DNA from 4 places in the Candidatus Jettenia sp. AMX1 genome. Region 4 is predicted to be linked to each of the others. Evidence: riboswitches for the same ligand, from Rfam matches in the RefSeq annotation. Region 4 holds a riboswitch; each other region holds the start of a gene.
What was found. A riboswitch is a leader RNA that binds a small molecule or an ion and turns the genes downstream of it on or off. The one in region 4 is predicted to bind cyclic di-GMP.
Positions count from the first base shown of each region.

Region 1: it holds a riboswitch for cyclic di-GMP, as region 4 does, so the genes downstream of both, FBQ94_RS01600 (Flp family type IVb pilin) here and FBQ94_RS06380 (DUF1559 family PulG-like putative transporter) in region 4, are expected to answer to the same signal.
Region 2: it holds a riboswitch for cyclic di-GMP, as region 4 does, so the genes downstream of both, FBQ94_RS14930 (response regulator) here and FBQ94_RS06380 (DUF1559 family PulG-like putative transporter) in region 4, are expected to answer to the same signal.
Region 3: it holds a riboswitch for cyclic di-GMP, as region 4 does, so the genes downstream of both, FBQ94_RS16670 (aminotransferase class I/II-fold pyridoxal phosphate-dependent enzyme) here and FBQ94_RS06380 (DUF1559 family PulG-like putative transporter) in region 4, are expected to answer to the same signal.

Region 1 is NZ_SZPP01000004.1:71,840-80,190, forward strand. It holds gene FBQ94_RS01595 (FAD-dependent oxidoreductase) at 179-1,903, shown strand; cyclic di-GMP riboswitch class I at 2,233-2,328, shown strand; gene FBQ94_RS01600 (Flp family type IVb pilin) at 2,720-2,893, shown strand; gene FBQ94_RS01605 (A24 family peptidase) at 3,053-3,592, shown strand; gene cpaB (Flp pilus assembly protein CpaB) at 3,847-4,668, shown strand; gene FBQ94_RS01615 (type II and III secretion system protein family protein) at 4,674-6,152, shown strand; gene FBQ94_RS01620 (hypothetical protein) at 6,377-6,655, shown strand; gene FBQ94_RS01625 (TadE/TadG family type IV pilus assembly protein) at 6,676-7,089, shown strand; gene FBQ94_RS01630 (TadG family pilus assembly protein) at 7,155-8,351, shown strand, end outside.
Region 2 is NZ_SZPP01000056.1:14,511-22,861, forward strand. It holds gene FBQ94_RS14915 (fructose-bisphosphatase class II) at 1-2,183, opposite strand, end outside; gene FBQ94_RS14920 (RCC1 domain-containing protein) at 2,381-3,604, shown strand; partial or broken gene FBQ94_RS14925 (transposase) at 3,691-4,268, opposite strand; cyclic di-GMP riboswitch class I at 4,711-4,798, shown strand; gene FBQ94_RS14930 (response regulator) at 4,955-6,664, shown strand; gene FBQ94_RS14935 (HD domain-containing protein) at 6,705-7,328, shown strand; gene FBQ94_RS14940 (hypothetical protein) at 7,501-7,902, opposite strand; partial or broken gene folD (bifunctional methylenetetrahydrofolate dehydrogenase/methenyltetrahydrofolate cyclohydrolase FolD) at 8,174-8,351, shown strand, end outside.
Region 3 is NZ_SZPP01000074.1:2,765-10,829, forward strand. It holds gene pepF (oligoendopeptidase F) at 1-1,227, opposite strand, end outside; gene FBQ94_RS16660 (cold-shock protein) at 1,515-1,715, opposite strand; gene FBQ94_RS16665 (B12-binding domain-containing radical SAM protein) at 1,938-3,296, opposite strand; gene FBQ94_RS16670 (aminotransferase class I/II-fold pyridoxal phosphate-dependent enzyme) at 3,768-5,138, opposite strand; cyclic di-GMP riboswitch class I at 5,546-5,665, opposite strand; gene FBQ94_RS16675 (hypothetical protein) at 5,765-6,685, opposite strand; gene FBQ94_RS16680 (hypothetical protein) at 6,682-7,755, opposite strand; gene FBQ94_RS16685 (hypothetical protein) at 7,842-8,065, opposite strand, start outside.
Region 4 is NZ_SZPP01000015.1:185,058-193,408, reverse strand. It holds gene FBQ94_RS06390 (universal stress protein) at 730-1,215, opposite strand; gene amrS (AmmeMemoRadiSam system radical SAM enzyme) at 1,240-2,250, opposite strand; cyclic di-GMP riboswitch class I at 2,782-2,905, shown strand; gene FBQ94_RS06380 (DUF1559 family PulG-like putative transporter) at 3,132-3,815, shown strand; gene larE (ATP-dependent sacrificial sulfur transferase LarE) at 3,867-4,682, opposite strand; gene nadA (quinolinate synthase NadA) at 4,788-5,702, opposite strand; tRNA gene FBQ94_RS06365 (tRNA-Val) at 5,933-6,009, shown strand; gene thrS (threonine--tRNA ligase) at 6,124-7,935, shown strand; gene infC (translation initiation factor IF-3) at 7,963-8,351, shown strand, end outside.

The sequences.
Region 1 (8,351 bases), on a different contig from region 4:
CTTATATATTTAATAATCAGGCTGGATTGTAAAAGACAGAACCCAATGACGTTTCTTTTTGTAGTTTTTCTTTGTGTCCTTTGTGTAAAACTTTATATGCTTTGTGGTTAAACTCTTTTTGGTTGCAGCTTTGCTGTGTTATGGATTTATGTGCCTTTCTTAAGGAAAAGGAACTTATATGATTTATCATGATGCCATTGTGGTCGGCGGAGGTCTCGCTGGTTTAAGGGCAGCTATTGAACTCAATCGCCATAATATCAAGGTTGCCATTATTTCAAAAGTACATCCCGTCAGGTCGCATTCCGTTGCTGCGCAGGGAGGCATTAACGCCGCACTGGGGAATCACCCGCGTGGTGTTTATGATACCTGGGAAAAACATGCCTTTGATACGGTAAAGGGAAGCGATTACCTGGCAGACCAGAATGCCGTCATCCGTATGACCAAAGAAGCTGCTGAACGTATCTACGAAATGGAACACTGGGGTTGCCCTTTTAGCCGTACCATTGAAGGAAAGATTGCCCAGAGACCCTTTGGCGGCGCTGGTTTTCCGCGCGCCTGCTATGCATCGGACACAACAGGCCAGGCCCTTCTGCATACCCTGTATCAGCAAATTATTAAATATAAACAAGAGGCCGAACGGGAGGAGATGGTAATGTATCAGGAATGGCTCGTGACGGACCTCGTAATCGAAGATGGTGTTTGTGTGGGTGTGATCGCATGGGATATTGTCAGCGGACGATTAGAGGTGTTGCAGGCCGGGGCAGTGATCTTCGCCACAGGAGGCGTTGGCCGTATATACGGATGCAGTACCAATGCCCTGATTAATACCGGTATGGGTATGGCTGTGCCGTATTGGGCGGGAGCGCCGCTTAAAGATATGGAGTTTATCCAGTTTCATCCAACAACCCTGTTGGGCAAAAATATCCTGATTACCGAGGGATGCCGTGGTGAAGGCGGTTTTTTGCTCAACAACAAGGGTGAACGCTTTTTGGCAAAATACAGCGATTCAGTAAATGCTATGGAAATAGCCCCCAGAGATATTCTTTCACGAAATATTATCCGCGAGATCATGGCAGGCAGCGGTATTGACAATAGCTACGTTCACCTTGACTTAAGACATCTGGGAGAAGAAAAGATTCAGCAAAGATTGCCCGGAATACGGAAGATTTGCAGAGAATTTACCGGTATGGATCCAGTCACAGATCTTATTCCCATTCAACCAGGCCAACACTACACCATGGGCGGAATTGATTGTACTATTGAATGTGAGACGAGTATAAAAGGATTGTATGCAGCAGGCGAGGCGGCATGCGTGAGTGTACACGGAGCGAACCGGTTAGGCGGCAACTCGCTCCTTGATACCATTGTCTTCGGCGCCATCGCAGGTAAAAATGCCGTTCATTACCTGCAGGACTTAAAAGGCAGGAAATGTGAAACGGCTCTCAAAGACACCCTGAAACGCACAGAGCAAAGGTTCAATGCATTATGTAAACCAGAAGGGAATGAAATACCTGCTGATATCAAGGTGGCTCTCAATAAGGTTATGGACAGCAAGGTTGGTATCTTCCGTAATGCATCTGCCTTACAAGAAGCATTGTATGAAGTAAAAGCCTTAAGCGACAGATACAACCGAATCACATTGCATTATACCGGTAAACGGGTGAACCTCAGTCTTGCATGGGCATTGGAGCTGAAGGGCAGCCTGGATGTGGCGGAGGCCGTCATCGCCAGCGCATTAGCCCGAGAGGAAAGCCGCGGTTCTCACTTCCGTACCGATTTTCCCAAAAGGGACGATACCGGATGGCTGAAACATACCGTAGCCCATTTTACCCCTGAAGGCGTGAAATTAGACTATAAACCCGTAAATATCGGACCCTTTGAACCGAAAGAAAGGAAGTATTAAGAAGGTGTTTTGCAGTTTTTTGATTGACATACGATAGAGTGATATGTTAAATATCTCGCGAGTTCATGATAGGAATTTCAATTACGGGGGCAAGGCTAAAGCCTTGCCCTACATCGACTCCATTTTTCATGATGCCATTAACACACCCCTAACTCAATTGTAGAGACGCAAGGTTTTGCGTCTCTACAGGGGAATGAACCCACCCCTAACCCCTCCCAAGAGGGGAATCAAAAAGTCCCCTCTCGGGAGAGGATTGAGGGGTGAGTAAAAAGCCGTTGGGTTTTGTCTTTTAAAACCCAACCTAATGTAATAAGTTCTTTTTTAACACAGAACGATAAAGGCAAACTCTGAGCGATCAGAGGACGCAAAGTAAAGGATCTTTAAGGCCCCAAAATTATCGCTGAAAAGATAGCCCTACTACCGAAAATGGTTATAAATAAATTCAGGGAAAAACAAAGAGAAAACCTTACTACGAAAATACATACATAGGTATTTTCGTAGTAAGGTTTTTTTGTTTTTACAGCCAGAAATAAAACGCATATTCCGTTTTATAATGTTTACAGGGAAATCTCAGGAGAGATAAGGATAAGCATGTTGAAGATATGTTCAATTTCATCCTTGGAATACTATAATTTGGAGCAGAATACTGGGAATTTCATGCAATTAAATTCACCCGGGAGATGTGTTATACATGTTTTATAGTAAATCTGCCAAACTACACATGTGTGTATTATGAGACAGATAATGTAGCGCATCAATTATCATTGATGTCTCTTGAAATCACATTTTTTCCATAAGAGAAAGGGGGTGATTAAAGTGAGGAAATTCTTACATTTCTTAAAGGGTGAAGAAGGTATTACCGTTATTGAGTATGGTATACTCGCTGCTATTATTGCTGTAGGTATTGTTGCTGCTGTTACAGTTCTTAACTCAAAAATGAAAACTGCATTTGAGGGTCTCGGAGAGAAAATGGTAGATCCTACCAAGTAAGTGGTAATGAAGAATCTGTTAAGATAACTCATAGGTAAGGGATACATTATCTATTTCGAAAACTCAAATGGTATGAGACTAGATGTCGGATAATGTATCCCCTTTAAGAGGAAGTATAAATAACAAATTGTTATCTGTCAAAAGAAAGAAAAAATCAATATGGATCTCATTGAGATAATCCCCCTTGCATCCTTAGTTATCATGTTGTTCATTGCTGCATTCTATGATATCCGCTCTCACAGGATACCGAACTGGTTAACATTCCCTGCTGTGGCAGCAGGAATTGCATTTTATACCTGTACAAAAGGAATTCCTGGGCTTATTTTCAGTGTAGAGGGCATGTTTTTGGGGATCGCCTTTTTCATGCCTTTTTACCTTGCTGCAGGTATGGGGGCAGGCGATGTAAAACTTATGGGCGCTGTGGGTGGATTAATCGGGATGAAGGGGGTATTCATGGCCTTCCTTGGTACAGCTTTGATTGGGGGTATTTATGCCATGATACTCCTTGCATTCCATGGGTATCTCATGGAGACACTCAAACGATACGGAACAATCCTGAAGGTATTTGTGCTCACGGGAAGGTTTACGTATCTCCCTCCGGAGAAAAAAGAGAAGATGCCTGTGATGGCCTATGGGGTGGCGATTGCCCTGGGCACGCTGTTCTCCGTTGCCAGGGTTGTTGCCATGGAGAAATGGTAGTTGTAGGGGCGAAGCATTTGCCGTTCAGCGTATACATAGTATTTTAGGCCAATAACGGCAAATGCTTCGCCCCTGCTGTGATACACTGCTGCTTTGTGTCTTTGTGACTATTTTGAATTTCCTGAACATTACATTAACACGGACAAATTTGGAGAAACCACCCGGCGGGTCGTTTGTACTTTTTGAATTCAAACATACGGCTCAACCGAATACGATTGAACCAGCCTTGAAATAGGAGTAATGGAATTGTGAAAATGAAACCTGTACTTATGTTTAGCCTGGCAATAAGTATTGCCTTGTTTGTCGCCTTACTCAGTTACAGCCAATTACAAAAAAAGACAAAAGCGCAGACAAAACCTTCCAGCACCGTGCCAGTGGCAGTGGCAACACTCGATTTACCCTGGTGCACACCGCTTGACAAAAGTATGATAAAATTCGTACCGTTTTTAAAAGAAAGTTTGCCGGCAGGCTATTTTTCTGACCCTTCAGCCATAGAGGGAAGGGTCTTGCTCTACCCCGTAAAGGCAAATGAACCGATATTCGAGTCAAGGCTGGCACCGACTACGATCAAAACCGGCGGGGTAGCTGCGGTAGTTACCCCACAAAAGCGTGCAATGTCAGTAAAGGTCGATAAGGTAATAGGCATATCGGGCTTTATCCATCCCGGAAACCGGGTAGATGTACTCGTAACCATGGGACAGAGGGGAAAGGTTTCTACCCCGATAACCAAGATTGTGCTTGAAAATATCCTTGTTCTTGCTGCAGGCCCTCAGGTAGAAAAAGATAATAAAAAGGAGAAACCTGCCCAGGTAGAGGTGATTACCCTGGAAGTAACCCCTGATGAGGCAGAAAGGCTGGCTTTGGCAGTTACTGAGGGGAATATCCAGTTGGCGCTGAGAAATTTTACCGATAGTGAAGATGTAATCACGGGAGGCATTACAATACCCACGTTACTTACCTCTTACAGGGGAAAGAAAAAGGCGGACCGGACGCCATCAAAACCGCAGGTTTTATCTGTACAATTAATCAAGGGAGGCTGTGTAACCGAGTTGAACTTTGGAAAAGAAGGAGAGTAAATAACATGGCAGACCGGACCACAACGCATTGGTATAACAGGATCTCTTTTCCGGTAACTCTTATCCTCGTGCTTATTTTTTCCTTTCAAGGCTGGGCGGGCAACCCCGCAAGGGTGAGGGTCAATACTACGCAACCACGGAAGCTTATCCTGACGGTGCGAAAGTCTACCATCGTGAGAAGCCAGAGGCCGGTAAAGCGGGTATCTCTGGCCGCCCCTGAGATAGCGGATGTTACGGTACTTACACCCAGGGAGATTTATATTACCGGAAAGACCCCCGGCCTGACGAATCTTACCTTATGGGATGAGAACGACAGACCCTCCACTATCTTTGACCTTGAGGTATTACCCGATATTGACCGGTTGAAAGAACACCTTTACGAGATGTTTCCCCGCGAAGAAAATATACGGGTAACCGCTACGAACGAGAGTATTACTCTTTCAGGCACTGTTTCCAGTACAACAAATATCTCTCAGGTGATCGAGCTTGCTCAGTCATACGCGCCGGTAAACAGAGAGGGAAAATATCTGATTAACAACTTTCTTGAGGTAGGAGGCGTTCATCAGGTAATGCTCGAGGTCCGCGTATCCGAGATGTCCCGCACCCTCATTAAGAGATTAGGGGTAAATTTTAACTTTTTGAGTGGCAGCGGAAGGCAGTTTGGGATATCGATCCTCGATAACCTCGCAAGGATACCGCCCGGCACTCCCCCGGCAGCAACATTAAACACCGCAGATAGTATTAACCTTATCTTCCGTTTTATGTCAGGCGGCGCTACCTGGACGATGTTTATTGACGCCTTAAAGGAAAATGGCCTGTTAAAGATCCTGGCAGAGCCGACACTCATTACCTTAAGCGGGAAAACGGCTTATTTCCTCGCCGGCGGTGAATTCCCCGTTCCTGTTCCTCAGTCAGGGGCAGGCGGAGGAATCCCGACAATTACCATTTATTATAAACCGTTCGGGGTCGGACTCAACTTCACCCCCACCGTATTAAGTAACAATAAGATTAACATGCAGGTAGCCCCGGAGGTATCTGAACTGGATTTTACCAATACCATTACCCTTCAGGGTTTTACCATACCGGCATTGACGACCAGACGTGTATCAACAGAAATAGAACTTGCGGAAGGGCAAAGCTTTGCTATTGCCGGTCTGCTCAATGAAGAAGTCAGACAAACAGTAACGAAATTTCCTCTTTTAGGTGATATTCCGGTTTTAGGCGCCCTGTTCAGGAGCAATGAATTTCGGAAAAATGAGACAGAGCTCGTTATTGTCGTTACCCCGCATCTGGTAAAACCAATTGATCTGGCAAAACAAACACTGCCCACAGACACGTATAGAGAACCAAATGATTATGAGTTTTATCTCCTCGGAAGGATGGAAGGGAGAGGAAAGGAATCATCCCCGGGCGCCGCATCTTCACCTTCAATCTTGAGTAATCATGGAGGATTAGAAGGAGATTTTGGGCATATAAGACCTTAGCATCAAGGAGAGACGCAAAATCTTGCGCCTCTGCAAAATCTGATAATCCAACATTATTTTGAATAACTAAAAATACCTTAAAGGGAAACACTTCTGGTTATTGTTCTCTTACTCTGTAGTTACAAAGATCATAATGTAGGGCGAGGCTTTAGCCTTGCCAGGCAACCCTGAAGGGTTACCCTACAGAATTAAAACTCCTAACAAGCAGAGCATGAGGAAAGGATATGATAAAAAAATACCTTGTTTTAATAAGTTTAGCAGGTATGTCTTTGGTAAGCTGCGCTACAAGCCGGGTGGAAAAGGATTATGGGAACTCATTTCAGCTTGTCAAATCCAATCAGATATTGAACCCTGAAGCCGGGAAAAATCTGGATCCAGTGCATGGACTCGACGGCCATGCTGCCCTGATAGTCATGGAAAAATACCGGAAAGGTTTTGAGATACGTTCAGCGCCGCCTATGTATCCTATAGGTGTTACTATTGGCCAAACCAGTACAAGATAGAGAAACCATAAGGTGATGTTATGAAGAAATTCAGAGACCAAAAAGGGGTAGCCGCTGTAGAGTTTGCCATTATTTTGCCGGTATTGATCTTCCTTATTTTTGGGATTATCGAATTCAGTTTACTCTTATATGATAAACAGGTAATCACCAATGCGAGCAGAGAAGGGGCGCGCGCCGGAATAGTATGGAAAGAGGACCGGGTATCAGCCGATGAAATCATAGCTATCGTAAATAATTATTGCTCGAACTATCTTATTACCTTTGGAACTAACAACCCACCAACGACCACCCCCGAATGGACCGGCGAGGAATCCGGAGATGAGCTTACCGTTACCGTAACATATGACTATGATTTTTTGGTTCTCCCTAATTTTATAGCTGGCCTTACCGGAGGACGAACCCTATCGGCAGTAACGGTAATGAGAATGGAATAATCTAATAAATCGTTTAATTGGTTTAAAAGGTTCAAGCCGTTTAAGCCGATTAAAAAGGAAAAACCATGAGAACACGTTTCCAACTCTATGTAAGATTAAAGAACGAGCGGGGAGCCACTATTGTCATCGTTGCACTTTTGATGGTAACATTCATCGGTTTTGCTGCCTTTGCCGTTGATATAGGCCATCTCTGTGTGGTGCAAAACGAACTGCAAAACGCAGCCGATGCAGGCGCATTGGCCGGCGCAAGGTTTTTGTATAACGAAAACGGTACTGCTATAAATGAGGATGCAAACCAAATTGCATACAATACCGCTACGACAAACATGAGCGAAGGAAAAGCTGTTGAAGTTAACTGGTCGGGTGGAAATGCCGGGGACGTGCAGAGAGGCCATTGGAGTTTTGCTACCAGTACCTTTACCCCGAATGCATCTCTCGATCCTGTCGGCCTCATAAACAGATCAGATGAAGATTTAGATGCTGATCCGGATTTCATTAATGCGGTCAGGGTAATAACGAGGAGGAAATCATCCCCCGCATCTTCTTTCTTTGCCAGGGTCTTCGGTTACCAGAGTTTTGCGCTGCAAAAGGAGGCGGTAGCATATATTGGATTTGCCGGGACATTGCCGCCAGGCGCTGTTAATCAGCCTATAGCTATTTGTATGGATAGTATTCTCCAGAATGATCGATACCAGTGTACTGTTGGTCGCATGAGTAAAAGTGAAACCGCCGGCTGGACTAATTTTAACCAGGAGAATCCCTGTCAGGGCGGTACGAACGATCACGATGTAAAGGCTCTCGTTTGTGGGGAAGGAAATCCGGAAACGATCTATCTTGGCAAGGACATGGCAACAAATGGAGGAGTAATGGCGGATTCCTTGAAGGAGATTTTCAAGTGTTGGGCTCCAGATGGAAAGCCACCGGAAACGTTGTGGAATCTTACCCTCCCGGTAATAACCTGTCCGGGTAATAATATAGGTACCTGTGAGGAAGTAGTTGGCGCTGTTAACGTCAATGTCGTTTGGATAACCGATGTTGGAAAAGATCCTAAATATAACAATGCCCCCGAAAAGATGGGGGATTGGGCATCCAGCGATAAGGATGGAAAGAAACGATGGGATAGCTTTGTTGCACATTTTAACTTACAAAATGCAGATGGAAATCCTGCTCCCTATGAGCAGAAAAGCATATATTTCAAACCGGATTGTAATCCACATATACCACCTACAGGCACCAGCGGCGGAAAAAACTTCGGGATACTG
Region 2 (8,351 bases), on a different contig from region 4:
AGGGGAATATGAGCATCTTCCAGTTCATTTTGGCTTTCTATTCTTATCCGTGGAAGGAGTAATTTTGTGAGACTGTCCAGACCCAATCCTTGAACACGGTAAAGATCACTTACGGAACGAAATGTCTTCTTTTCCCTTTTATAATTAAGAATACTGTCTATCTCGTCTTGTATCATTCCGAATTCTTTCCTCAGGAATAGAGAAAGTTCATCATCGTTTGCCAGATTCAACTTCTTCTGTAATCCAAGTAATTTGGTAAGAATGGCTAATTTATAGGAAGGTTTTTTCCCATGTAATACCGTCCTCCTAAGAAAAATAAGCCAGGGCGCTCTACAAAAGGGCTTTACATATCCTTCATTCCCATAAAAAACTTCCAGTGCAATTCCCAGCTTATATCGTTCCCAACCTTCTGGTTCTTTATATTCATGTTCCTCATATACTCTGTCAATCAGATGAAAATATTCTTCCATCATCCCCTTCATATGGATAGAATCCACCTTCCGATAAAGTTTCAATTCATGTGTGCTATATTTCAAAGCTTCTTTATAGTAATTGATAGCTTCCCCATATTGGCGGTAATGGCAATACTTATCGCCGAGATACTCGTAGAATCTTTTTATCATTCTTGCAGATCTGATTCCTACATCATCTTCCTTGCCTAAACGGTATATCTTTTCAAAATGACTTATTACTGCTTTTGCATCTTGAACAGGCTTATTCGTAAGATCATCCAGTCCTTCTATATATTCATACAAAAAATCACATTTTTGGGCTAAATCCTTACTTACCCCCCCACACATTCTGGCCTTTTGTATACAATCTTTTGCCCTTTGAAACATGCCAAACTCTGCATACGCCTCTCCCAACCGGACAAGGATATCCCCAACCGCCTTATCATGTACTTCAGCAAAACGCCTGTATTGTTTCATGTATTTGCTGATTGCTGTTGTATAAATAACCGGTACAATCTCGATCTTTCCAGCATAAATGCGAATTACGTGTACGGTAATTTTTCCTGTTTCAGGTTCTATCTCCACACCTGGCACCTCTCTTCCATCCGGGAATCTTATCCATGGGGTTTTTTTTATAATACTTGCCGTAAAGACCTTATCCTTACCTCTGGCTAATACCCTTGAGGATAAGACGGTATCCCACGACATCTCATTTCCTTTTTCCGTGCCGGGTCTGACAATTTTAAAATTCTTTAAAACGTCCACTTCGTTCTTTCTGAAGTGATTCCAGTTATCGATCCTTCCCAATAATTTTCCATCTTGCGCCACATCAGCGGGCAATATTCTCAGGGTCATCTCACCACCTAATTCTTCAACAATAATGGCGCTTAAAATCGCCTCAGGAACTCCACCCACACCTATGATCAGATCAATTTCATCTCTCGCAGCCGCCAGGGTAGGGGTAAGGTCGTCATCCTTGACAAGGCTTAATTGAGCGCCATGATCTTTAATTGTTCTGACAAGCTTCTCATGCCTTAATCTGTCCAGGACAACAATTTCCATTTGCTTGATTTCACTACGGATATTGTACTCAACAATTTCTTTGCCTTCCCTTTTCAGAATATGTTCAGCCATGAGGTACAAATTTCTTGTAATGCCATTGATTACACTAACACCAGCGCCTTTATATTTACTTCCAACGATTGTCTTGACCCCATACATATCGGGAGAGTTGAATAATCCTCCCCTTTCGCTGTATCCAACAGCAAAGATTGCCCCTCCTGCGAATTCCTGACTGACCAAACACCGGTCATTCTCAAAAGCGCTGAGCACAATATCCGCTTCATTATCCCCCCATCCGGTAACAGCGCCAAATTCTTCCCCGATATATAACATAGGCATATCCTTTCGTTCACCCTCTGCATTCACCACATAAGCCTTCCACCAGTTGAAACTGTTATAGATATGCCTGAGCCACCAAATAGCCATGTTGCGTAAACGAAAAATATTAAACCCTTCTCCATTGGTACTGAAATACCGCAGAGACCTTGCAGCAACGATCCCAACGGCATGCCGCAACTCGTTTCTGTTTACCAGTTGAAGCCCCTCGCCAGATGTCCTCAAGTTATTCCCTTCAGGGATACAGACATCAAGGATGCACGGGTCGCCTATCCGCTCTGAATTAAAACTCTCATCCTTTATGAATGGAATACCATTTCTTATTATCTTCATGTTAATTTAAGAAAAACCAAAAATATCAAAGACCTTTATAATATACCCTCTTATTCTCGTTTTGTATAATTTTTTTACATTTACATTTCTTTATTATATATTCTTTCCCTTTGCTTATTTTACTATTATAATTGTATTGTCTCACATTTTTCACCATAATGTATAAACCATAATAAATTAATCTTAGAATACCTATTATGACATATGAGAATTCAAGAAAAATTGATGTAAAACAAAGTAACAGTACCTTAGACGTGCCTATGAAAATTGTGCAATTCAACCCTATGCACAGCAAGCTTGCCATCCTATACTTGACTGCAGTTTTATTTCCCTTATTTTTGATTACTACCCGTATACCTATCTTTGCATCGACAATCTTACAGGTCTCAGGTGGAAGTTTTCACAGCATCGCCCTGAAATCCGACGGCACTGTTTTGACCTGGGGACAAAATATGCATGGGCAATTGGGAGATGGAACAAACACCGACAGGAAAATACCCGTACAAGTAAAAGACCTGAATAATGTAACCGCTATTGCCGGAGGGGCATGGCATAGCGTTGCTTTAACATCAGATGGCACAGTATGGACTTGGGGGAGCAACTGGGCTGGGCAACTGGGAGATGGTACGACAAAAAGCAGGAATAAGCCTGTTCAGGTAAATAATCTTAAGAATATTACTGCAATTGCCAGCAAAGGACTGCATAATCTTGCTCTGAAATCAGATGGTACAGTCTGGACATGGGGGCGGAATATCTACGGTCAATTAGGCGATGGAACCACAACAGATAGAAACACACCTGTACAGACAAGAAGCCTGAACACTATAATCTCCATTGCCGGAGGGGGATATCACAGCCTTGCACAAAAGGCGGATGGCACAATCTGGACATGGGGATTGAATCAATATGGACAACTGGGAGACGGAACTATTACCAACAGGACCATTCCCGTTTTGGTGAATGGAATTAAAGACGTCAGCATGATCCGTTGCGGGGGAGATCATAGCATTGTCCTGAAGAATAACGGTACTATTTGGATATGGGGATTTAATCAACACGGTCAGCTGGGGGATAGGTCAACCGATAACAGAAGTACCCCGGTTCCTATGGGCGATCTTAAAAACATCATGACAATTGACGGTGGAGGAGACCACAGTCTTATCCTTAAATCAGATGGTACGGTCTGGACGTGGGGGAATAACGAGAATGGCCAATTGGGAGATGGTACTACCATGAGCAGAGCTACCCCCATCCAGGCAAGCACATTGAGCAATGTTACTGCTATTGCCAGTGGGGAACAGCACAGTATTGCCCTGAAGTCAGATGGTACCATATGGGCATGGGGATCAAATAGAAATGGTCAATTGGGGGACGGATCTATCTCAAATAGAAGTACTCCGGTTCTTGTAAAAATTAAGTAAAGAAAAGCAACAATACAATTTACTGCATACATGCTTCTGGTAGAGAAGCAAGATTTTGTGTCTCTATTTTATTTTTCCAGAGCGTGTTATGCACTTTGAAATATCACCTCAGCAAATCTTCTTAGCATGAGTATGGCGAAAGCAAGGAAATGAAGACCCGTCAACACTTCAGGCAGTCGCTCATAATCCCTTACGAGTCTTCTGAACCTGCTCTTCCATGCAAAGGGTCTCTCAATGACCCATCTTTTGGGGAGAAGTACAAATCCTTTTTTTGTATGAGGGAGCTTCATCACTTGAAGCTCTATTCCACGCCCTTTTGCCTGATCACCTGTGTAGTCTTGATTCACAAAGGTTATCAAGGCGGATTCTCCCGTTACTTCCTGAATCTCTTGGCACAACCTCTTCACCTTGGCTCGTTCCTGCTCATTGGCAGGAGTTACATACAGAGCCAGAAGATGCCCGAGGATATCAACAGCCATAGGGATCTTGCTTCCTTTCCGGCTCTTTCCTCACTCTCAGGTGTAGACTGAATAGTCTGGCTATCGATAATCGCTCTGGAAGGCTCCTTTTTCCTTCCTTCAGCCAGTCTCAGAATCTCTCGAAGATCATGAACAACGGCCTCAAAGACTCCGGCTCTTATCCATCTCGTAGCTTGCTGGTAGATGGTATATATACCAGGAATGTGCATGAATGTACATGAAATTCATAAAATATTAACCACAGATGGACTCTGATATACACAAATAAGATAGCAGATTAAATATCCCCTTTATTAATTTTTGTACAATTGTGTACAAGTATGTACGTAATCACCTGTTAAAACGCAAAATAGTTATCCTCACAACAATGAACCTTTCATACATTAAAAAACTGATAAAATTATCACATATACATAAGTATGTAAGCACAACGCCATTTGCAGGTTATATATATGCATATGAGTATTTGCCCTACACTAAATACAGATTGAATAATTCCAATAAAAAGCAATCTTGATTCATTGGCATTTTTCTTGCTAAATACTTTTATTTAAAACGTTTATAAAGATCATAGTAAGTACTGTTGATATCAAATCGGTTCTTTTGAAATAAAGGCTTTTGATAAAAGCCCGAAAATGGCAAAACATTCGAAAGGATGTGGCGCAAAGCTACTGGCCTAAGTCCTCTTACAGGATATGGTTGCAGGGTTGCCGGAAAAGATCATCTCATTATATGATTGTTTTAGTACAATCATATTTTTACATAAACGGGATACTGCGATCATAATATTTTCATATTTATAACCTACCAGTAGTTACATCTCCATTTGCGTCATTCCTGTTGCTACCGTATATTTCCTTAAGAAAATAAAATGACTTTAGAAACTGTAAAAAATCGCCTTGTTAAACAACCGCCCCATCTTCGCATTCTTGCGGCTGAGGACGAGGAATCAGTTCAGCAGGTTTTAAAGATTACGCTGGAGTATGAGGGACATCATGTTATCATAGTGGAAAAAGGCGAGGAAGTCTTTTATACCTTAGAATCAGAAACTATAGATCTTCTCATTTTGGATAGTGATCTTCCTAATATCTCCAGTATTGATATCTGTTACTATTTAATGAATGATCTTTTGTGGCAATCACTACCCATTATCATGCTTACAGAGGATCAGACTATTGAAGATAAGTTGAAAGGTCTGCATGAGGGTTTGGACTATTACATTACAAAACCATTTACAACCGATGAGTTACTCACATGTCTGCATAAGGTTTATGAGTATTATCAATGTACCAGAGAAGTTAGTCCTCTGGCCCGACTACCCGGCAATATCGCAGTGGAAAGGGAAATTAGCCGCAGAATAGTACAACAGCATAAGTTTTCAGTATTGTATTGTGATATTAATCATTTTAAATCATACGATGATACTTATGGACTTATCCATGGAGACGCCGTCATACGCTCTACAGCAAGAATTCTTTTGTCATGTACAGACCATCATAAAGACCTCGCAGGATATATAAGTGAGGATAACTTCGTCATTGTAACTTCGCCGGATAGAGCCGCTTCTATTTGTGAATCTGTTATTGAAAAGTTCGATACCCTGATTCCAAAGCTTTATGATGAGTCTCATCGAATAGCAGGATTTGTTGTAACCCAGGAACGGGAAGGAGTTCTGCACAAATTTCCCTTAATTTCGATTGCTATCGGCGGTGTAAGCAATGAATGGAAAGAGTTAACTTCGGTGAGAGAAGTTAGTACTATTGGCATAGAGATGAAGCGTTTTGCCAAACAAAAGGGTAAGGGAAAGTCTGCCTATGCTTTTGATCGCCGCAGGAATCTGATCAGGGAGGATATTACTTCTTATCTCAATAGAATTGCCTTTGAGGACGTCGGGGGAATATCGTATATTTTAAAAAAAAGCCATCAAAGACGGATTGCAAAAGTCCTCCAAATGATTAAAAGTGAACTATCGGTACTTCAGAACAAAGGCAATATGGAATTATTGAGTATTGGTTGTGGAAATGGGATAATTGAAAGGCAGATCATGGACCTGGGAATCAAGGTTTGGGGAGTAGATTCTTCCAGCAAGGCTCTTATCGAGGCTCAAAAGAAGGGTATAGAGGTTTCTGTTGCTGATGTTACCGAAGGCTTACCGTATGATACTAATCGATTTGATATGATATTTGCAGGAGAAATCATCGAACATATTATTGATACTCAAAAATTTCTGCTTGAAGTTAAAAGGGTTTTAAAACCAGGAGGAACTCTTATTCTTACAACCCCAAATATGGGCAGATTGATTGATCGCATTCGATTTCTCTTTGGAAAAGCGCCAAAACACGCTTCTCCTCTGAATATTTTACATGTGCGGCCTTTTACTTTTGATTCTCTCAAAACAGCTCTGGAAGATGCCGGATTTACCGTAACCAAGATAGCATCGAACGTAATGGCTTACGATATCACGTTGATATTCAATTTTAAGTCCACCTGGTTATCTAATCTTTTTCCAACACTTGGGAAAAATCTTATAGTTAAGGCTTTTTCATCCCATGACCCTTTCCGGAAACTCAAAACAGTATGATGCTTTACATCTCTGTAATTTTTATTATTAAGGAGTTCATATGAAATTTAAAAATAATCCTCCAATCGACTATATAAAGGAAAAAAAGGTCAATGAGGTTATAAAGATATACTTTGAGTTTAATCACTTAAAACAACTCTATAGGCAAGGTTGGCTATTGAAAAACATTCCGGAGGAGAAATGTGAGAGTGTGGCTGATCATATCTATGGAGTAACCATGCTTTCTTTTATTGTCGCTCATGAGTTTTTTCCTGAATTGGATATAACCAAAATTATCAAAATTGCTCTCATACATGATTTGGGTGAAGCGCATGTAGGAGATTTGACACCTCACGATCAAATACATCCTCATAAGAAGGAAAAAGATGAATACGAGGCGATTGCTCAAATTCTTTCAAAACTTTCTACAGGAAAAATGTATTTGAATTTATGGAATGAATTCCGGAACCAGAGTTCTCTAGAGAGTAAATTTGTCAAACAAATGGACCGTCTGGAGATGGCTTTGCAGGCGAGCGTTTATGAGAATTTAGGTTACGGGAATATGCAGAATTTTTTTGATCATGTACAAAAAAAGCTATCGGATGAGGAACTCAAGAATATATTTAAAGACATAGGCTATATCAGAAGGCGGTCTTCCGGTATTGATTTTAAAATGCCGGAATGAAAAACGATTGTATTGCTAAAGAGTTTTAGCAGTTTATAAAATCAGCCGAACTTCTTAATAACAACTATAGCGTTCTCTGTAGTAAACTACTCCTATTTACAAAGACTTAATTGATCCCTCAAAATAGCTCTCAAAAATATTAAGGAGTTCTTTCTGATTCATACTTCTCTGCTTATCTGTAAGATGGGAGCATACCTGCTTTTTTATATTTCTTATTTTTAATAAATTTATTACCTATTGCCTGAAACCATATTCGATGATACTTTCTGTCAAAAACCAGGTATGCAGGCTCACCACAATGACCCTCGCACGATGACCATGTTGATATCCCAATGGAAGAAACAGATATCACAAGACGAGCTATAAAGGGTTCTAAATCATATACCCGTATTTTAGGGAGATACTCACATTCCCTAAACTGATCAAATTTACCATACCGGTCTCGTTCCAAATTTAAACGAAAAAGGTCAACGGGTATCTCATGCGTAAATATTTCAGTTAAATACTGGTTATTATGTATATCAAATAGTTTTGTATTGTATAGTAAAATCTTTATTTTCCAATCTATTTTCAATTATAGATTTTACTCACCCTCTATACAGAGAATACTATATTCGGTTGAGGTTATGTAGTACTATGTACATAAACCCGTTTAGCCTCTTACTAAAATAGAGTTTGGAAAGACCTTGGGTTTAGAAAAAAGTTGTATTTTTATGGATGTTATACTATTATTTTGGAATTTCCAGAATAGGATAATTTCACTAGTATCTTTTTCATTATTTTTTCAGTAAAGATGCAACAAAGGTATGTTTAATGCGTATTTTTGAAAGGAGAGTTTCAGGTTTATGACTGCAAAACTAATCAAAGGAACTGAAATTGGAGAGCAAATTTTAAAGGAAATTACTGCTGAAGTAGCAGAAATAAAAGGGAAGTAGTAATCCCGCTTCCATATCGTACGTCACTTTAAAAATTAAAACTGCTCACAGATTAGGTTTTAAAGAGATCCAGGATAATCAACCAGTC
Region 3 (8,065 bases), on a different contig from region 4:
ATTTTGATAATAGATGTAGGGTTGATTTTCAATGGAGTAGTCCCGATGCAGGCAATGGCCGAATTCATGGGTAAATGTTGAAACATCAGAGAATTTTTCCGTGTAATTTAAAAAAATTAATCCCCTGCTCGCATAACTACCCCAGGAGAACGCCCCTGATCTCTTGCCGGGGGATTCAAATACATCAATTACCCTCGCATGAACAGTAGAATCGTACTTCCTGAGATATTCTGCGCCGAGGGGTTCAAGCGCTGTACGAACCAGATCGATTGCTTCTTCATAGGAATATTTCTTATCAACCTCATGAACCAGGGGAACATAATTATCATAGAAGTGTAATTTTTCAATTCCAAGCTCTTCCTGTTTCAGGACATTGAATTCACTGATCGCATCAATATTCTCTTTTACAACCTCAATGAGATTACTGAATACCGTAGTTGGCACATAATCGGGAAACAGAGACATCTCCAGCATAGACGAATAGTTCCGAACCTTCGCCAGTTTAATATTTGCAAGTACATGTGCTGCATAGGTATTTGCCAGGACGTCAATATTCTGCCGGTAAGGCCGGTAATAAAAATCAAACACTTTTTGCCGGAGAGCCCGGTCGGGTGATTCCAGCAATTGCGCATACTTTGCATGAGAAAGACGAATTATTTCTCCCTTGTGTTCAAATTCCCCGAACGAAATATTGTTATCATTATAAGCCGAAAAAATATCATCAGACTTATCCAGGGCAATTTTCAGTTCCGCTAAAACAGTTTCCGTTTCTTCAGAAAGGATATGAGGATTGTACCGGGCATAGCCTTCCAGGAAGAAGCGATACCCCGCCAGATGAGGATTTTCATGAATCATGGTATCGATATCATTCTGTGATAAAGAGGACAGCTCTTTTTTAATGAAAACAGTTTGTGCGGAAATCTTTGAGACGAGCAGTTCGATACGCCCTTTCATCTCTTCATATCTGGCGTTTCGGGTATTCTCAAAAAAGCGGACATTTGCATACACATATAAATTTTCTCTCATGATAGAATGGTTAACATAAAACTGCATAAACTGCTCAAGTTTACGGGGATCGGCAAGAGAGCCTTTGAACTTGAGAAGCTGAGGAAATTCTTTTTCTACCTTGCAATAGTCTTCTTCCCAGCTATCATCCGATACATACAAAACAGACACATCCCATTTATAGGTATCTTCTATTTGATCCCGGATTTTAATCTTACTCATATATTTTTATTTCATCATCCCTTCTTTATATTCAAATATGTATGGCAGTCTGCGTAAACCTGTCGCAATAGCCGGACTTGCCGTAGTATGTCTTCTCTAGTAATCCAAAACAGAGAACAAAAAATTGGTTAAAAAATCAAATAAAAAATCCCAATATCCTTTTACCGATACTGGGATTCCTTATTTTGTTATTATAATTATATTGAGTCGATTACTCTATATTCTTTTATATACTATAACTATTTAGTTGTTTCTACTTTAAAATAAGAGTACGCTTTTACATACATTTATAATTTAACAACTTTTGCTGCCTTATAACCCTTTTGGTCTTTAATAACCTCGAAGTCGACCTTATCTCCTTCGGCGAGAGTTCTAAATCCACTACCTTGAATTTCGGTCTGATGTACAAAAACATCAGTTCCGTTATCCTGAGTAATAAAACCAAAACCCTTTTTGTCATTAAACCATTTTACTGTTCCAGCTGCCATTCAAATCACCCCCTTTAAGCATGAAAAAGTTAAAAAATAAAAAAAGGCTACAATAGTTGCAACTATTGCAGCCTTATTATCACATCAAAACATATAATACGAATCTTGTAATACAGCCAAAAGTCAACTATATTCACTATATTACTACATATCACATGTTAAAACAATACTAAATAATAATATATTTTAAATAATATATTTTATAATCTGAACCTTTCAAAATTAAAGGACGTGTAATTCACTAATTTTGCGAAAATGATGACCGTAAATTGCAAGAGTAACAGAGAGCGATAACAATTCCCGGCGATGAAAAGACGTCCATAATAAGAGTTTCCAAAATTGGGTACGCTCATTGCCCATGATACCAATGTGGTAGATAACACGAAATAATGCTAATATATGACTAAATTCAAATTGGGCTTTAACCTTTGGCATTTTATATTCGCGAAAAAAGGTCTTTATGCGCTGATAATAGTTTTCAGGGGAATAAATATATCTCAATATATTTTTATATCCTTCCTGAAATGTATCCATGTCCATGGTAGGAATAATGTTCGTTGTGCCGTCTACATTATCCCCCGACATCTGTCCAAGTAAACGCCCCTCTTGCTTTAGACGTTCGTATAGTTTTGTTCCTGCAGGGGCCTGAAGCAGCCCAATCATTGCTGACACAATCCCGCTTTTCTGTATAAAATCAATTTGCCGCTGAAAGATGGATGGAGTATCACTATCAAAACCTACGATAAAGCCTGCTTGTACCTGCAGTCCGGCTCGCTGAATACGCCGCACGTCTTCAATTAAATTACGGTTTTTGTTCTGTTTTTTGTTACATTCTGCCAGGCCATCCGTATCCGGCGTCTCAATCCCAATAAAAACCGCATCAAAGCCTGCTTCAGACATCATTCGCATCAAGTCATCATCATCAGCCAGGTTGATAGAGGCTTCCGTGTTAAACGGTATCGGTACATGTTCTTTTTGCCATGTAATTAAAGCAGGAAGCAATTCTTCCTTGAGGTTTTTTTTGCTCCCGATGAGGTTATCATCTACGAAGAATACGGGTCCGCGCCACCCCATACGGTAGAAACTATCCAGCTCGGCAATGATTTGTTCAGCGGTTTTGGTACGTGGGCGTCTTCCAAATAATGATGTCACATTGCAGAACTCGCAGTGATATGGACAACCCCGGGAGTACTGTATACTCATCGAGGCATATTGCCTCAGATCGGCTAATTCCCAAAGAGGTGTCGGGGTCTCCTGAATATCAGCAAACTGAGATGTGGTGTATATCCGCCTGGCACAATTATTATTCAGATCTTCTAAAAAAGGCGGCAAGGTTAGCTCTGCTTCGTTAAGAACAAAATGGTCGACATGCTCAAATTGCTCATGCTCGCTCGTGAATAAAGGCCCTCCGGCAACTACCTTAAGGTTGGCTTCCTTGCAGCGTCTGATGATCTGCTGAGCCGACGTTCTTTGTATAACCATACTGCTGATAAATGCATAATCCGCCCATAACAGATCTTCATCCTTGAGTCTTGTTACATTGACATCAACTAAACGTTTTGACCACTCAGGTGGGAGCATTGCAGCAACTGTCAGTAATCCTAGCGGCGGAAAGGAGGCCTTTTTGCGTATGAACTTAAGTGCATGTTTGAAACTCCAGAATGTATCTGGGAACTCGGGGTATATCAACAGTATATTCATTATGTTTGTCAGAATAACCTCAATAAATATTAAAAATACTCCTACACAGCTAATTATAATCTTTACCTTTTATAACATAAATAAACATGATGTCAAATGCAAAAGGAAGGGAAAGGAAATTCGATGAGAATTTTCCAGTAATATCAAGAGGTTAAAGGAGAGAGATGCTTCAAAAGGAGAACGGAGAAACCTTTGAGCTTATGCTGATGTTCAAGTCACTACAGGCTTACAGAAATGTGAGATAAAAGATATCGGGTAAAGGCGCAACCTTTGACCTCTGCATTCTCAAGTTCATAATAGTAATCTTTTGAGAAGGAGTTATTCTGCCGCAGGGTTTTATTTAAGTTTTTATTATAATAAAAACTTAAATTTTTCGGCAGCTTTCAGGATGATGTCTATACCCCTATCCAATTGATATCTGGTATGTTCAGAGGTAATAAATATACGAATACGTGCTTCATTTTTTGGTACTGATGGAAATTGCAGGATACTTCCATCAAAACCTTCTCTCTGGAGAAAGTCGTTGAGTTTTAAGGTATTTCGTTCTGAGCCAAAAATCACCGGAACAATCCAACTTTTACTATTTCTCATATCAACTTTTCCTGCAAGTTTTTTTCTAAAATACGCCGCATTTTCCCGTAGTAATCTGCGCCTCTTCTCGCCCTCAGGCCCTGACGCCAGTTCGAGCACCTTAATCATACCACCGGTTACTGCAGGATCTAAAGCGCAGGAAAACATGCGGCATTTTGCATACCAATTAACGTAACGGACTACCTCTTTTTTTGCGAGTAATGCGCCACCAACCCCACTAAATGCCTTACTAAAAGTAATGACATAAAGATCGATGTCTTCTAAGACGCCAGACTCTTCACTGACTCCTCTGCCATTTTCACCGGCAATCAGAGTTGAATGAGCCTCATCAACAAGAATGCTTGCCTGATAATTTTTAACCACCCGTACTATATCACTAAGGTCACCATAATCACCATCTGCACCATATAGACTTTCGACGCAAACAAGAACACGTGATTTTCCATGGGAAACTTCTTGTAAAACTTGTTCGAGATGTTCAATATCATTATGTCGAAAATAGGAGCAGTTTGCCCCGGATATCTTCGCCCCTTCAAGAATTGATGTATGAACCGATTGATCCATTACGATATGATTTCCCGGCTTCATGTAAGCCTGTATAACACCTACGTTCGCGCTATAGCCAGAGGGAAATAATGATATTGACCGGTCGTCTAATCCAAAAAAATGCGTGAGATCCTCTTCCAGCTTTTTATGAATACCATACGTACCACTGATCACGGGTGAACTAGCCGCACCAAGACCATAGGTATCGAGAGCATCTTTTGCCGCTGCAATTACATCAGGATGATAGCCAAATCCCAGATAGTTATAGCTGGAAAAATTCAATAGTCTCATTCTATCACCCGTTTCACGCTGGATTTCAATTTCGGTTTTTTGCGCCCCAAGTCTTGGCGATTCAAATGTGTATAAACCATCCCTCGTTGCACTCTCTACCCATTCGTTAAAATGCTTTATTTCTGTCAGTTCAGATCCGGGATTGCCGATAAACATATCATAGGTATAGTTCTGATAATTTTGAGATTTATCATCAGACTCTGCCTGGAATTTAACTTTACGATTCTCCAGAATTTTACGGGTAAGCTCACGTTTTTCTTCTGACGATATACTTTTTGCATTAACAGAACTCATGAAAACCTCCCTTTTCTATGAAAATACCTATTACTGCTCAATATCAGATAAGATTTGTAGAATCCTACTTTCTACGAAGAATTACGTAGTAATAATACAACAGAAACACAAGATTAATCCTCCCTTCCCTTGATGGGAGAGGGCTATGGTAAGGGTGCACAATGAGATTGTTTTCTTTCCCTTATTCCCGTCCCACCACGGGGGAGGAGGTACTGAATTTTCTCGTATATATACCGTAATTACACAAAATCAAGCTGAGAGCTTCCCTTGATTTCTCCCTTGCAGAGGAGAGAAAAGGGGTTATAAATTTCAAGTTCAGATAAAACAAAAAAACCTTACTTCGAGAATATTAAGTCAAATATTCTCAGAGTAAGGTTCTCTGATTTATTTCGAATATATTTATCATGTTCGGTAGTAGGGCTATCTTTCATTCATAGGAGAGACGCATCATGATGCGCCTCTGCCAGTGTAATTAAAGATCCTTTACTTTGCGTCCCCTGATCACTCAGGGTTTGCCTTTATCGCTCTGTCTTAATTTTTAAACGCTACCTATATAACAAGTATGTTGTCTTATGTCAAATAAAATAATATTTTTATTTAAAAGCTATAAAAGAAGTGACGAAAAACTAACCTGATTTCTTGGATCGTTTTAGTTTCTTTCCCAGCCTGAGTATCGATAGGAAGCGAGGTACAAACTGATCAAATAGGTGAAAAGAATTATTTCTCCTTACCATTTTACTTTGATTCTTAAGATTATCTTTCTTTCTTGGATCAAAACGGTCTATAGGATCATCAACAAGCTCTCTGGTGTCTTTATCTCGTTCATCAAGGATAAAAGACGGGACAGATTCTGTTATCCTCGTCCTCCGATTCAGCCTCATATTCGAATTGTCACCTAACTTTGCGATAATCTTGAAGTCAAAAGCCCTGATCATTTCTGGTGTAGCTCCAAAAGCAAAATTTACACAGCCATAGTCTGAAGATACAATTACATGGGCTAGTTCTTTTAAACCATTTTTATCAAACGGAATATAGACCGGTTCACCTATGGATAGTTCATCAAATCTCTCAAGGGTGAATTTTGATGTTTTAATTAATTCTGCAAGCGATTTATCCAACAAGTCGAGTTTGAAAAAACAATCCTCCGATGCACGACGCACGATGTCATCAGCAGCAGGAAAATCTACTTTTCTCCACGTATTTAACAAATTCTCACCATCGTAATTAGCCAATATCCAGGGAAGGATAAACCAAAAATGCCTTCTGTACTCAGGGGGAATGCTAATGCCCTGTAAATGGTAAATGTTTCGGCCATCTTTATCTTTATGGTTTGATAAACCGCAACTCACAAGAAACGTAGTTTGTAAATGGTTTAAGCAGTAAAGAGGCAAAACCGGCGATTTGCAGAAAGCATTTTTGTACTTATCATACAGATTGTAAAGCTGATTTAATAGCTTAAGACTATCTGAAGAAATTTTCGGTGGAACAATCATCCATCGATAATCTTTCGATAAAGAACGGGAATATAAAAGTTCCTGGTATTTCATTTGATCTGCCTTACCCTCTCCATTGCTTTGCCCAAGAGCGGTTCTATATGTGTCTCAAATTGGCTTAAAATTTCGTAATCCTTATTTTTTTCTTCTAAAATAGCTCTGGCGATACTCTCGGCATCAGGCTTACGCATGATGAGAGACCAGATTTTATTTACCAGCCCCGCTTTTTTCAGGATTTCTGAAAGTTCTTTTTCCCTTTGCCTTATACTCTTGCTGGCTTCCTCTCTCATCTGCTTTAAAGTTTGCCCTAAACAATAAAACAAAACATGTTCTGCATTCACCGGTTGTGGAAATCCCACAATCTTATCTTCGGACCTAAAAGGATGTTTAACATCCTCTGTAGGAGTAACAGACCGATGAACATTACCCTCTCCTACTGCAGAGACAGGAACAATACACCCCTCCCAGGAGGGATTTTGCTTCTGTAAAGATACCATCTGATTAAATACTTCCAGGCCCCGTTCAATCAACGGCGCATAATTGTCAGTTTTCCACCTGGCATCAACCGTATCTGCCTTTGTTAACATGATTACAAATATTAAATTCCTATTCGGATAAATCCTGCTATAGGTTGTGAATATCTCATGGATCCTGCGTGCTCCTGACCGATGTCGTGCTTCTTTAATATTCGGATAATACGTCAGGACAAAGGCATCTGCAACCAGGATAACAGCATTACTGAGTTCAATATGAGAAGCCAGGTCAGTAATTTCAGATCTGACCATATCCGGGGATTCCTGAGTATCCGTTGTATCCGTAATTTCTGTTAAAATACCTCCGCGATAATCTATCCAATCAAAATAGGTTACCGGCCTTGAATTATGATACACAGTAAAAGGCCATACCGTTGTCTGCTGTGTACCGTCAGGCCATTTTAACTTATCGGCAAGTGAAAACCTGCTAAAATCGCCAACACTCAATATGGCTTTATCAAATTGCTGTACAGAACGCGGGGCAATGTAAAAACCTGCCTCATTTTGCCCTGCATCTCCAAGCGTTTCATAAAGTGCTGACATATATGCCGTTTTGCCAGAACCTGATATACCTACCATAGTTACTTTCATATCTCATTTACCTCTCATAAATCATTTCATAATTACTGTGGGAAGTTTTGGAATACATGCTATCTCATGATAAAACCATACCCATACTATGCCTTCGTTTTCTGCCTCATCATTTCAAAAACTATACCAAAAATACCTCCCATGAATGGCGCTATAATCGCTAGTTTTGAAAAACCTGCAATAATCCAAATTACTACAAAAAGAGAAAACCCTACCATTGCACCCAGGAAAAATGCCTGTATGAGTTGCGCAGGCGCTCTTTGAATTTGCCCAGATGCTCGTTGCTCCGGGAGTTTCTGCTCGTTCGGCA
Region 4 (8,351 bases):
CTCTGAGAAATCTTTTTATAAAAGCCATTGCAGTGTGTATGAGTTACACTGCAATGGCTTTCTTTATTTGTAATGCAAGGGGATATTCAATGCTGCAGGGCAGCCCTTTACAGGTTGTCCGGGAATTGTTTTGTAAGTATCTGACCACAAGTTTTTGTGCATGCTCTTTGCCAACAGAATAGAGAATTCAGGAGACAGAATCCAGAAGACAGGATACACATACTTAGAGACTGCCTGAAAAGTATCCATGCGGTGGATTCAGCGCAAGAGACAGCGCCTTAATCCACTCTACTCGTTATAGAATTACATGTAAGGGTGGATTAAACGAAGCGAATCCACCATAGCATCTTTTCAGACAGTTTCTTAGAGCCTATCCGAAAACCTCTTTTGAAGTATATTCTTCCTGTGATTTACAGGGGTTTTTGAATAGACTCTTATTTTGTAACTATTCAGCGTGTTTGAGTGACAAATACTATATATGGCAAAAAACGCTCGATTTGCATTTTCTGCCTATATATGGCGGTACAACCTGTGGTTAATTTTTGTGATTATGACTATTTTATGCCATATATTGTATTCGTGAAAATTACGCTGAATAGTTACCTTATTTTTCTGCCTAATCCCGTAGGGATGTTATGATTATAGCAAAAAACAGAAAAAAGCCCTTAAACCCCGAAGGGGTGACATAGGAGACTTTTTGGACAATGCCAGAGAATACACGTATATGAATCAACTTGCGCCAGGAATACTCCCGCTGGGAATAACAGGGGGTGTAGATGGCATTCTAACCATAAGGACTGGGCAGGGTGCCTTGCGGACAACCTTTTCTGCTACACTACCCATCATAACATGAGAAATTCCAGTTCTTCCATGCGTGCCCATTACGATAATATCTACCCCGATTTCCTTAGCAGCGTTTGTTATCTCATAAAAGGGCACACCCTTTACGATAATAGTTTCTACCTCCAATACATCCGTTGTTCCCTCAGGGAGACTCTTTATTAAATTTGCCCGAATTTTGGCAACATCAATCTCCTCGGGCTTATTATAAGGGCTGAATTTGTATATTTCTGTATCGTAAAAACGGGAATCTATTACATGCATGAGATATAATTTTGCTTCATCTTTCAGCGCCAAAGAAATTGCATATTTTAAGGCAAGATACGAACATTCGGAGTGGTCTACAGGACATAATATCTTCTTTAATACGATCATACGGTCTCCTCGTTATTTTTGTACTTACATGCCAATACCATCGATGCCGGTATTGCATGCCGGACATCTTGAATTGATGATGTTGTTTTCAACAATCTGGTATCCATATCTTTTGATAAGGATCTTCTTACATGCATAACAATAGGTGTTTTCTCCTCCTTCGCCAGGCACGTTGCCTTCATACACATATCGCAGTCCCGCTTCCAAACCTATTTCACGCGCCATTCTCAACGTATCAACTGAAGTTGGGGGTTTTTCAATGAGGCGGTATCCCGGATAAAAGCGACTTACATGCCACGGAACCTCAGGCCCCAGACTTCTTATAAATCCGGCAATCTGCCTTAATTCTGATTCTGAATCGTTAATTCCCGGTATGATCAATGTGGTTATTTCTATCCAGATGCCCATCTCTTTGTAGGAACGGATGCAATCGATTACCCCGTCCAATTGCGCACCGCACAGCTTTTTATAGGTTTCGCGCGAAAAACTTTTCATATCCACGTTTGCGGCATGCAGATACGGTTTTATTGTCGTAAGGGCCTCACGGGTTATATATCCGTTTGTTACAAATACGTTTTTCATCGATGTATTATCTGCTATTTTAGCTATTTCATAGGCATACTCAAAAAAGATCGTAGGTTCCGTGTAGGTATATGCAATACTCTTACAGTGATAACCCAAAGCCTCTTCAACGATCCTTTCCGGAGCAACATCTCTGCCTGCGATTTGCTCATAATTTCCAGGCAGTTGTGATATCTCATAATTTTGGCAGTTCAGGCACTTGAAATTGCATCCTACCGTTGCAACAGAAAAAGCGGTTGTGCCGGGATAAAAATGATACAGTGGCTTTTTTTCAACAGGGTCGATATTTTCCGAGACGAGCTTCCGGTAAACAAGGGAATAGAGTATGCCTTTGTGGTTCTCTCTAACCCGGCAAATGCCCTTTTTCCCATCTGCAATAATACAGTGATGGCGGCAAAGGTAACACCTTACCTTCGTATCTCCAAGTTTCTCAAAAAACATCGCTTCTTTCATAAGTATTTTCCTTAAACTTGAACATTGCATTTGGACACAGAAGAACACAGATAAACACAGACCTTTTCAGCCGAAGAAAGCAATGTTATAGTATTTCAAGGATGAAACCAAACATATTTTTGATAGGGTGGCACGGACAAACTCGTTTGTCCGTGATGGCACAATCAAATCATGACTCATTTTATTTGGTTTCATTATGTTCCGTCCGGTTTCATCTATTTGATACTATAATCACTTATTAGATAAGTTACCTACAATATCTGCATCATGAGTTTATTGGTACATATCTGCGTTAATCTGTGTCCCATTGTAGAATTTTAGGCATAAAAATAATCTTACCGTTTTTTCTGTATGCTGGCAAGTAATTTGATCCAAATTTCAATATCGTGTGAAAATATTAGTTGACTGGAATATTTCCCGTGATATAATGCGCCAAAATCGATATTGTTGTAAAGATATTATTTTAATGAATATATTTATTAGATAAAAAAACATACATGATCAAATAAGTAAGCATTATAAAACATCACATAACGATAAAGGCAAACCCTGAGTGATCAGGGGACGCAAAGTAAAGGATCTTTAATCATAGCCTGGCAGAGACGCATCATGATGCGTCTCTCCTATGAATAGTAAAGATAGCCCTACTACCGAACATGATAAATAAATTTAAGATAAATTTAGACAACCTTACTACGGGAATATTCCGCCGATTATTTCCGGGGTAAGGTTTTTTTGTTTTAAAGGCATTTTCAAGAACATGGATTTCAATCTGCTGTTAAAGATATATGTCCTTTTGCAAGAAGGAGGTGAGAAAAAAGCATCTTTGTAACATCGTGAGAGGATACATCTTAACAATCTTAAAAGGAGGGGGGCTAGCTATGGAGATGAAGAAAATGAGAAGTGCGGGTTTTACGTTAATCGAGTTACTTGTTGTAATCGCAATTATTGGTATCCTTGCAGGTATCCTGTTGCCTGCATTGGGCAGGGCGCGTGAATCGGCACGCAGGACGCAGTGTGCTTCTAATTTGAAACAGATCGGGATGGCTATGCATATGTATGCGAATGAAAATGGTGAAGTGTTTCCTACGGGTGGAGCCTCCGGTTCTAAAGCTAGTGATAGTGACGATGCAGCGGAAGAAAGAGAATCGCTTGGTAAACTTTTTGATTCGTATATTACTGATAGGAAGGTTTTCAGATGTCCGAGTGATGCTGTTGTTACAGAAACAAATGTTTTAAATTTGACAACTACAAATACTTCATTTACATCAGACACATGCAGCTATGGTTATGATGATAATCATAAACCGGCAGATGATCCAAGTGTAGCTATTGTTGCCGATAGATTGGGAACCGATACCTCCTCATGGCTCTCAAATAACCATAAAAAGAAAGGACAAAATGTGCTTTATATTGATGGTCACGTTGAGTGGAAGGGTACTTCATTAGCCGGCTGGTACGGCACTAATACAACAGGTTTTGGTTATGATAATATATGGACTAATGATGGTGGAAACCATACCACACAAAGTCCTGGTGGAACTGATACTGCAATACTGCAATAATTTATTTCTGTCTTGAATGTTTATTGAAAAGGGTAATATTCTTTTTGGATATTACCCTTTTTTATTAAGCACCTCATTCATACTCCCGCTACGATAACCCTCCATATCAAGGGTGACGTATTTATAACCGATCTCCTTGAATTTTTTAACGATCTCTTTCCTTGTGCCATCCTGCAAGAGTGCGGGGATATCTTCGGGCAATACCTCAATCCGCGCAATGGTATCGTGGTGTCTGACACGGAATTGCCTCAGACCAATACTTCTTAAATAGTTTTCTGCAGCAGCAACTAATGATATTTTTTCCTCCGTGATAGTTTGTCCATAAGGGAACCGCGAGGACATACATGCGTAGGAAGGTTTATCCCAGTTGGAGAGGTTAAGATACTTCGATATCTGGCGGATATCGGCCTTTCTTAATCCGCTCTCCTTCAGAGGGCTGCGTACATTAAGCTCCCTTGCGGCATCAAGTCCGGGCCGGTGTTCACCGGTATCATCGAGATTGGCCCCATCTGCAACGTTTTTATAGCCCTTCTCCTTAGCAATCTCTTTCAGTTTTCCAAATAATTCTGATTTACAAAAATAGCATCGGTTCGGAGGATTGTTCGCAAATCCTTCAATACCAAGTTCGCTGGTGTCGATAGTCATATGAGGGATGCCTATTTCCTTTGCTATCTTTTTTGCCTCCTCGTATTCATATGCCGGATATGTTTCTGAACGCGCAGTTACAGCGAGGGCCTTTTCTCCGAGGACATCATAACAAACCTTTGCCACGAGAGAGCTATCCACTCCGCCGGAAAAGGCTATCACAACACCTTCCAGGGTTTTCACGGTGTCTTGTAGTTTTTTAAGTTTTTCTTTTATATCCATAGGTAACAGAGAAAAAATTTTATTTACTGCATGGAAGCAGAAGGCACAGGGTTCAGAGATTAACTACATTAATGTCTTTTATTGCGCTCTTTGTGTTTCTGCGGTTTATGATAAATCCAGCATTCTTTGGATTGCTGTTCGCGCCTTCCCTGCAATAGTATCCGGCACCTTTACCTGATAAACGAGGTCCTCCAGAGACCATAACACCTTTTCCAGGGTAATAAGTTTCATATTGGAACAATCGGCAAGTTTCGTAATTGCATAGAAAGATTTTTCAGGATTCTCTTTCTTTAAACGATGCAGGATACCAATCTCTGTTCCTATAATAAATTCCCGGGCATCGTTTTCCCTGCAATACTTGGCAATGCCTGTGGTACTGGCAACATGGTCTGCTAATGCTATTACATCAGAAGTACACTCCGGATGTACCACAATCCTGGCATGGGGGTGTTCTTCCTTCAATTTTATAATGTGTTCAGCCAATATCCTGTGGTGGGTGGGGCAATATCCTTCCCAGAGTATCATAGGCCGATTCAGTTTTGATGCTACATAACCCCCCAGACTTTTATCAGGTATGAACAGGATTTCTTCATCTTTGGGAATTGATGAAACAATCTTCACTGCATTAGAGGATGTGCAGCATATATCACTCTCAGCCTTTACTGCGGCGGTGCTATTTACATAACAGACTACCTTGGCTTGTGGGTGTTCCTTTTTCTTTATCTGAAGTTGTTTTATGGTGATCATATTGGCCATAGGGCATCCTGCATGTTCATCAGGTAATAATACCAGTTTGCCGGGACAAAGCAGGGAAGCCGTTTCTGCCATGAAATGCACACCACAGAATACGATAATATCAGCTTTTGTCTTCGCTGCTTGCTGCGAAAGCCCTAACGAATCGCCAGCAAAGTCTGCAATATCCTGCACTTCTCCCCTCTGGTAATTATGTGCAAGGATTACAGCATTTCTTTTTACCTTTAATTCCTTTATTTTATCTGCTATGGTAGACACAGGTATCATCATACTCCCTAAATTTATTTTAAATAAATTTGCTGAATTTTAATCATAACAAAGCATAAATTATTTTTAAATACTTTTTTATAAAATAATGAGAAGCGCAGACACGATGTCTCAAAATCGTTTTCACTTGACAAGAAAAAATTGTTTTGATATAATTGCTAACCCTAAGTATGATATTCTTAAAGGTTTCGGGAAAAATCTTTCTATCATTTTAAACCGTAAAATACTTAGGGCGATTAGCTCAGTTGGCTAGAGCGCTTGCTCGACAAGCAAGAGGTCACTGGTTCGAGTCCAGTATCGCCCACCATAGAGTAATGAAAAGATTTCCTAATACGGCATCGAATACCTCAAAGGGGTTGTTGCTAAATCTCAGTATAAAGTTATAGTATAGCGAGGAGCAGGAAGGGATACATTTTAAGGAATGGTTAAGGTTACATTGCCTGACGGGACAAAAAAAGAGTGTAAAGATACTCTGGCTGCATCTGTAGTTACCGGGAATACAAAAGAAGATTTGGAAATTCTTCGTCACAGTGCAGCTCATATTATGGCACAAGCGGTCAGCAGGTTATTTCCTGGTGTGAAACTCGGTATAGGTCCTACTATTGAGAATGGATTCTATTACGATTTTGGTCTTCAGCACGGTCTGTCTGAAGAGGATCTGAAAAAAATTGAAGAGGAAATGTTCAGAATTATCCGGGAGGATCTTGTCTTTAAAAGGACGGAATTACCGCGTGACGCCGCTATAAAGAAGATGGAAGCTCTTGGACAGCCTTTTAAAGTGGAACTTATTAAGGATATCGAGAGTGATACAGTATCGTTCTATTCACAAGACGACTTTGTAGATTTGTGCCGTGGACCCCATATTCATCGGACAGGAGCGCTAAAGGTCTTTAAACTTCTGAACGTAGCAGGCGCTTATTGGCGTGGAAAAGAGACGAATCCCATGCTGCAGCGCATTTATGGCACTGCATTTTTTACTCAGACTGAGCTTGAGAAATATTTAAAATTCCTGGAAGAGGCGGAAAAACGGGATCATCGGAAAATAGGCAAAGATCTGGATCTCTTTAGCTTCCATGAAGAGGGGGGACCGGGGTTAACCTTTTGGCATCCAAAAGGCGCCCGGATGCGGAATCTGATAGAGAATTTTTGGAGGGAAGAACATTTCAAGCGGGGGTATGAGATACTTTATAGTCCGCACATAGCAAAAATCAATTTATGGAAGACCAGTGGTCATTGGAATTTTTATCGGGAGAGTATGTACTCGCCTATAGATGTTGAGGGGCAGGAATATATCCTGAAGCCTATGAATTGCCCCTTTGCTGTGCTTATGTATAAGACGAAACTCCACAGTTACCGTGAGCTTCCCTTACGATGGGGGGAACTAGGAACTGTATACCGATACGAGAGGTCCGGTGTCTTACATGGCTTGCTGCGTGTACGAGGGTTTACTCAGGATGATGCTCATATATTCTGTACCCCTGATCAGCTAGAGGATGAGATACTGGGGGTATTAGAACTGGCTCAGTTTATGCTATCAAGCTTCGGGTTTCATGAATATGAGATAGAATTAAGTGTGCGTGGCAAGGGTGAAAAAGAAAAGTATATAGGACGGGATGATGTTTGGGATCATGCCGAAAATGCCTTAAAAATTGCCCTTGATAAGAAAGGGTTGCCGTATATCCGCATGGAAGGAGAGGCAAAATTTTATGGTCCGGCCATTGATATTAAGGTTAGGGATGCTCTTGGAAGAGGATGGCAGGGGCCTACCATTCAGGTAGATTTTAATCTTCCTGAGAGGTTTGATGTGAAGTATGTTGGTTCAGACGGTTTTCATCATCAGGTAGTAATGGTTCATCGTACAGTCCTGGGCGCTATGGAACGATTTATAGGATGCTTGATAGAACACTATGCTGGTGATTTTCCGTTATGGATAGCGCCAATTCAAATGCGGATATTGCCGATTACTGATACGCATATTGAGCATGCAAAAAAATTGCAAGCGTTGTTGCTTTCAAAGAGTTTTAGGGTAGAATGTGATACAGGGAATGCAAAGATTAATTATAAAATACGGGAAGGCACCCTGGAAAAAATTCCTTATTTATTGATTGTCGGTGATAAAGAAATGCAAGATGGCACTGTTTCTGTCAGGAGTAGAAGGAAAGGGAATGAGGGGGCAGTTTCTGTTGAAGATTTTATAAAAAATATCGATGCTGAAATTCGGGAAAAGAGATAGTTCTAAACTTTTTGGAGGAGACTATACATTTCACAAGAACTAAGGATTAACGAACGTATTCGCGCTGCAACGGTACGATTGATAGATGAGAATGGTGCGCAGGTTGGGGTGATTAGCAAAGAAGAAGCCCTTGCAAAAGCAAAGGGCGTGGAGCAAGACCTTGTTGAGGTAGCTCCGGATGCAAATCCTCCTGTTTGCCGGATTATGAACTACGGCAAGTATAAATATAAACAAAAGAAAAAGATGCATCAAAAGCAGCATGTAGTTCAATTGAAAGAATTAAGAATAAGGCCAAAAACCGGAGAACACGATATTCAAACGAAGATTCGTCAGGCGAGGAAATTTTTAGAAAGCAAAAATCGTGTACTCATTAATATGCTGTTTAAAGGAAGAGAACGGGCTCATTCTGAGCTGGG